Linked DNA regions of Thiosulfativibrio zosterae. The main gene of each other region encodes a partner of the protein of the gene in region 2 in a complex. Links are inferred from orthologs where the notes say so. Each region holds a gene or a part of one and is shown on either strand. Other genes may lie near its edges.

Region 1 (3,174 bases), 2.0 Mb from region 2 along the record:
TTTTTAATTAAAAAATTAACCGAGTGATTGTATCACAACCTGAGTTAAATAGGTGAATTAGAAAGGGTTTAAGGCGTTTTAATGCGCTATTTTGGCGCTTTTAGCTGCAGATTTTAGTCCGAAATAATTTGGCCGTGTTTGACCTGAAATATTTGAGTGGTTTTTGGGTTCAACACGCTGACCAATTCTTCTGCGGTGGTGCTGATAATGTGTTGGATATTCAGGCAGTCCAGCAGCTTTAATAGCGTGAGCCTATGCTGGGCATCCAGCTCGGCTGGCAGGTCGTCAATTAACATAATCACAGGGGCGTTACTGTGTTTTTCATAGACACTGGCTTGGGCTAATAATAAAGCGCATACAAATAATTTTTGTTGGCCGCGCGATAATTTAACCAACGCATCTTGGCCATCCAGTTTAAAACTTAAGTCGGCGCGATGACAGCCATACTGAGTAAATCCTTGTTGGGCATCTTTGGCATAGTGGTCTTGCAGCAATTGGGCCAAACTTGCGGCGTTTTTGGGCCAGCCAGATTTATAGCCCAGCTGTATGTCTAGTTGTAATTCTGGCATCATCGCTTGGCAAAACTCATCCAAGTAAGGTTTAAGTTGTTCGGTGTAGGCTTGCCGAATTTGATGAACCTGTTCGGCGGTTTCTAGCAGTTGTGCATCCCATAAAGTGGTTTGCGCTTTGGGGAGCTTTTGACGCAAAGCATGATTGCGTTGTTTTAGAATGCGCTGATAATGACGCCAAGCTTGGCTAAAAGTGGGGTATTGATGAAAACAGCCCCAGTCTAAAAATTGGCGGCGGGCTTTGGGGCCTTCTTCAAGCAAACGATGGCTTTCGGGGGTTAAGAGTTGTACCGGCAATTTATTGGCCAAGAGTGCCTGGCTGTGAATGGTTTCGCCATTCAGCCGCAAGGTGCTAGAGTGTTCGGTGCGGTTTAGGCCCAGTTTATGGGTTTGACCGTCTTGCTCCACTTCGGCAAACAGGGTTAAGTCGGCGTGGGTTTGTTGAATGAGTTGCGAGGGTTTAACCGTTCTAAAAGACCGCCCAGTGGCTAAAACCCAAATACCTTCAATTAAAGAGGTTTTGCCAGCGGCATTATCCCCCACAATCAGATTCAATCCTGGGGCCAGTTTTAACCAGGCCTGGTCAAAATTACGGAAGTTTTGCAGAGAAAATTGGGTGATTTTAGCCAAGGTTAAGAAAGTGTCTTGAGGTTATGACTGTTTAAAGTGATTTAAACAGTCACAGAATTGCTAGAGGAAAATGCTAGAGGCGCATCGGCATAATAACATGCTGACATTCACAAACATCGGTTTGAGTTTCAAACAAACAGCTGCTATTGGCATCTTTCATACGCAGGGTGACTAGGTCATCATTTAACGAATTTAGAACATCCAGCAGATAGTTAACATTAAATCCGATTTCCATTTCTGGGCCTTGATAATCAATCGCCATGTCTTCGTGTGATTCATCTTGTTCAGAGTTTTGCGCATGCACCGATAACAGATTGGCTGCTAAGGCAAAGCGAATTCCTTTGAATTTATCGTTGGATAAAATGGCGGCGCGCTGTAATAGATTGCGGAACAATTCACGATCAGTTTGAATGATTTGATCATTGTTTTGCGGGATAACACGGCGGTAATCAGGGAAGCGACCATCGACTAATTTGCAAGTAAACACGGTATCTTCTAGACGCACGGTGAGGTAATTTTTGGCTAACGAAAACTCAATCAAAGAATCATTATCACTCATCAACTTTTGTAACTCTAAAACCCCTTTACGCGGCAGAATGGCTTGGGTAGGTACTAGGCCTTCGGTTGATAGCGTGGTTGCGCAGGTTGATAAACGATGGCCATCGGTTGCCACCACGCGTAGCGCGCTTTGATTGATGTCAAACAACATACCATTCAGATAAAAACGCACATCTTGGCTAGCCATGGCAAAGGCGGTGTTCTGAATAAGTTGTTTCAATTGGTGCTGTTGCAGTGCAAAAGAGATTTCGGTTTGCGTTAAGTCTATGGTTGGAAAATCATCAGCCGGTAAGCTGGATAATTTAAAGCGCGAACGCCCAGCTGACAGGTCACAACGGCCGTCTTCAAAATTCAAAACAATGGTTAAGCCTTCAGGCAAAGAGCGCACGATGGTCATTAACTTAATGGCAGGTAGGGTGATTGCGAAATCGCCTTGTGAGCTTTCGAGTTCAGTTTGCGCACGGGTTTCGATTTCTAGGTCAGAAGCCGTAACCGTTAGGGTATTTTGTTGAATTTGTAACAGCACATTGCCTAAGATTACCATGGTTTGGCGTTTTTCGACCACGCCTGCCACGGTTTGTAGCGCACGCAATAAACTTTCGCGAGAAAGGCTAATTTTCATAGTAGATTCCCTGTCATCCTAGTCAATAAATGGGTTGAGACCTTTGTTCGTGCAAAGATATCAGTTGGTGATAATTCTAATTAAAGCGTTAAAGTCTTCGTCAAAGCGGTGATCGGTTTCACGCAGTTCTTTGATTTTTCGCACCGCGTGTAATACCGTGGTATGGTCGCGTCCACCAAAGGCATCGCCAATTTCAGGCAGGCTGTGATTGGTGAGTTCTTTAGAAACCCCCATCGCCATTTGTCTTGGGCGCGTGATGTTGCGGGTGCGTTTTTTGGATAATAAATCCGCCACTCGAATTTTATAATAATCGGCTACGGTTTTTTGAATGTTTTCTAAGGTGACCATTTTTTGTTGCAGTGCCAGCAAGTCCTTCAAGGCTTCTTTGGCAAGTTCAACTGTGACGGCTTGTTGGGTAAACTGCGCAAAAGCCCCCACGCGTTTTAGAGCGCCTTCTAAATCACGCACATTACCACGCAGGCGTTTGGCAATGAAAAACGCCACTTCATCAGGTAATAACAAGCCAAACTCAGAAGCCTTTTTCATCAAAATGGCAACGCGCATTTCAAACTCTGGCGGTTCAACGGCAATGGTTAAGCCCCAGCCAAACCTTGATTTTAAACGGTCTTCTAACCCATCCACTTCTTTGGGAAAGCGGTCACTGGTAAGGATGACTTGTTTGTTGCCTTCTAGTAAATGATTGAAGGTGTGAAAGAATTCTTCTTGAGATTGGTCTTTATTGGCAAAAAACTGAATATCATCAATGAGCAAGGCATCTAGCGAGCGATAAAAGCG
Region 2 (3,269 bases):
CGCATGGAATTTGTCGGTTGAAATGCCGATTTCAGCACCCAAGCCATATTCAAACCCATCGGCAAAACGCGTAGAGGCATTCACCATCACCGAGCTGGAATCGACCTGTGCTAAAAATTGACGCGCACGGGTGTAGTTTTCGGTAATGATGGACTCGGTATGTCCAGAGCTGTATTGCGCAATATGCGCCATGGCTTCTTCAACATCCGCCACCACCTTAATCGACAAAATCGCATCCAAATATTCAGTCGCCCAATCCTCATCGCTCGCCGCATTCATTGATACTATGGCTTGTGCCTTAGCGCAACCGCGACATTCCACACCTTTTTCTTGATACATTTTAACCAGGCCTGGTAGGATTTCAGCTGCCCTAGACTCGGCAATCAATAAGGTTTCCATGGCATTACATACGCCATAACGATGGGTTTTGGCGTTATAAGCCACTTTGACCGCTTTGTCGGCATCAGCATCTGCATCAATATACACATGACATATACCATCTAAATGTTTAATGACCGGCACGCGCGCTTCTTCGCTGATGCGAGCAATCAAGTTTTTGCCTCCACGCGGTATAATCACATCCACGAATTGTGGCATGGTAATCAAAGCGCCCACCGCAGCTCTATCCGTGGTTTCGACCACTTGCACTGCGGCAGTGGGTAATTCAGCCAATTCCAAACCTTTTTTGATGCAACTCGCTAAGGCTCTATTAGAAAATGCCGCTTCAGAACCACCACGCAAAATTGCTGCATTCCCCGATTTTAAGCATAAGGCCGCCGCATCAATCGTCACATTGGGACGCGATTCGTAAATAATTCCCACCACCCCTAAAGGTACGCGCATTTTACCGACTTGAATTCCGGATGGGCGGTAGCTCATATCAGAGATTTCGCCAATCGGGTCGGCCAAATTGGCGATTTGACGCAAGCCTTCTGCCATGCTTGCAATGCCTTTGTCCGTAAGGGTTAAACGGTCTAACATGGCCGCGTCCAAACCATTGGCTTTGCCCTGTGCTAAATCTTTAGCGTTTTCAGCTTTTAAAAACTCAGCTTGCGCTTCCAAGCTGTCGGCCATTGCCAACAAGGCTTGATTTTTTTGAGCCGTTGAAGCCGTCACCAAAATGCGACTGGCCGCACGAGCTTGCTGACCTAAGGTTTGCATATACGCTTGAATATCCATCTCTATCCTCTCTACTGAGCCATCTTTACCACTAAATCATTTAAACTGAGCCAAGCATCGCCTTTACGAATGCCCTTAATTTCAAAATCGGCTTGGGTGCATAAGCGCAAGAGTTCTTGCCAGCCCTGCAACGACTGACGCCGCAATGCTTGGGAATATTCCGCTTGCTTGCTGTTCCAAATAAATAACTGTTTGTATGCCTGTGCCAAACTGACTTTTTGCTGTAACTCGCACAGTTGCACTAGGGTGCGCACTTCTTTGGCCAACAACCACAAAATAATTGGCGCCTCTAAACCTTCTTGTTTAAGGCGATTTAGAATTTGCAACGCATAGGCGGTTTGCCCAGTGAGGGCGGCGGTGCTGAGTGCAAATAACTGATAATGCGCTTGGTCGGCAACATTATTTAAAATGTCTTGCACCTGCAGTTGCGTGCCTTGCGCAAACAACAAGCTGAGTTTTTCCATTTCTTGGTCTGCGGCTAATAAGTTGCCTTCAACCCGTTCCGCCAAAACGTTCGCGGCTTCCAAATCCAAACTCAGTCCCACGCTCAGAGCGCGTTGCTGACACCAGGCAGGCAAGGCTTTCAATTCAATAGGTCGAGATTGCACCACCAAACCGGTTTGCTCAATCACCTGCACCCATTTGCTTTTGGTTTGTTTGCCATCCAACTTTTCGCACAAAATCACCAGCACAATTTCAGGTGGTGAATCATGCCGCAACTGCGCCCACTTTTGAATGAAATCGCCCCCGACTTTTCCAGGTGCACCGCTGGGCATCGACAATTCAATCAAACGGCGTTCGGCAAATAAAGAACCGGCTTGGGTATCCATTTCAAGCGATTGCCAATCAAATTTGGCATCGACTTCATAGGTGTCACGCTGCAAATAATCTTGGTTTTTAGCAAACGCACGGAACGCATCTAACGACTGGCGAATCAAAAGCGGCTCTTCACCATAAATCAGCACTATCGGCGGCATAGTCAGCTGAGCGGCTTGCAGTTGTTTAATAAAGGCTGGGGCAACAATCATTGTGTGGCGGGAACCTTTTTAGATTCTGCATTCGCGTTGGCACGGGCGCTGGCTCGTGAAATGCGATCAATCATCTGTAACGCCACTTCTTGTACCATTTGTTTTTGCAAACTTTTCAGTTCTTGATTTGCTGCTAATGCTGCGGCGCTGTCTAAACGACGATCCCGAAAACTGCTGGCCGTGGCTTCTACCACTAAAGTATTGTCGGCAACCTGCCAAGCACTGAAAGGCTGTGAGAGTTTAATCAGTTCAGAAGCCGTATCTCCCTGCGCCGTTAAACTGGTTCGCGACGCTTGAGTCTGCGTAGGCGACAAGCGAATCTCCAGTTCCGCTTGCGCCAAACCATCCACCACTTCTACACCCGACATTTTAAGTTGCTGCGTTAAAGCGTTCACCAAATCCGCGCGAACACCAGATGCCGCAGACAGTTTTACGGTTTGAAAACTCATCGTGCCGACTTGGTTTAAGCCTTTTAAATGAAAGCCACAACCGCTTAATAACCCTAAAAACACCCAAAAAACGCCCAAAACTAACCAGGCCTGGTTAGTTTTGGGGCGATTTTGAAGATTATTAAGCATCTTACCCTTTTACCACGATATTAACTAAACGACCTGGCACCACAATTTCTTTGACGATTTCAAATCCATCAATATATTTAGCGGCACCTTCACAGGCTTTTGCCATTGCTAAAATCATGGCTTTATCCGCATCGGCTGCCACTTCTATTTTGCCGCGCAATTTGCCATTGACCTGCACCATGATTTCAATTTCATCTTTCACCAAGGCGCTTTCATCTAGCTTAGGCCAAGCTTGCTGAACCACCAAGCCTTCTTTGCCTAAAGCAATCCATAAGCTTTGGGCAATGTGCGGTGCCATGGGTGACAACATCAACACCAACAGCTCAAGCGCTTCTTGCATGACGGCTTTGCCTAAAGCCGAGTCATCTTGGAATTTGGTGAGTTCATTGAGCAACTCCATGGTGGCGGCGATCGCGGTGTTAAAGTTGAGGCGACGCCCCATATCATCAGTCACCTTTTGCAAAGTGCTGTGCACTTTTAAACG

What was found.
Region 1: the proteins of holA (region 2) and dnaN are in contact, whole or in part, in a cryo-EM structure (PDB 8GIZ), measured with the Escherichia coli proteins. The link is inferred for Thiosulfativibrio zosterae from one-to-one orthologs.

What each region holds. Positions count from the first base shown.
Region 1 is NZ_AP021888.1:631-3,804, reverse strand. Bases 327-3,174 are described here. They hold dnaN (DNA polymerase III subunit beta), read right to left. Parts: upstream 2,380-3,174; coding sequence 1,273-2,379; downstream 327-1,272. Other genes in these bases: dnaA (chromosomal replication initiator protein DnaA), read right to left, coding at 2,440-3,174; recF (DNA replication/repair protein RecF), read right to left, coding at 327-1,199. Also shown: more of recF, read right to left, coding at 114-326. UniProt on the Escherichia coli protein: Confers DNA tethering and processivity to DNA polymerases and other proteins. Acts as a clamp, forming a ring around DNA (a reaction catalyzed by the clamp-loading complex) which diffuses in an ATP-independent manner freely and bidirectionally along dsDNA.
Region 2 is NZ_AP021888.1:2,031,021-2,034,289, forward strand. The notes cover bases 200-3,142. They hold holA (DNA polymerase III subunit delta), read right to left. Parts: upstream 2,208-3,142; coding sequence 1,191-2,207; downstream 200-1,190. Other genes in these bases: THMIRH_RS09370 (glutamate-5-semialdehyde dehydrogenase), read right to left, coding at 200-1,179; THMIRH_RS09380 (LPS-assembly lipoprotein LptE), read right to left, coding at 2,204-2,785; leuS (leucine--tRNA ligase), read right to left, coding at 2,787-3,142. Outside these bases: more of THMIRH_RS09370, read right to left, coding at 1-199; more of leuS, read right to left, coding at 3,143-3,269. UniProt on the Escherichia coli protein: Part of the beta sliding clamp loading complex, which hydrolyzes ATP to load the beta clamp onto primed DNA to form the DNA replication pre-initiation complex.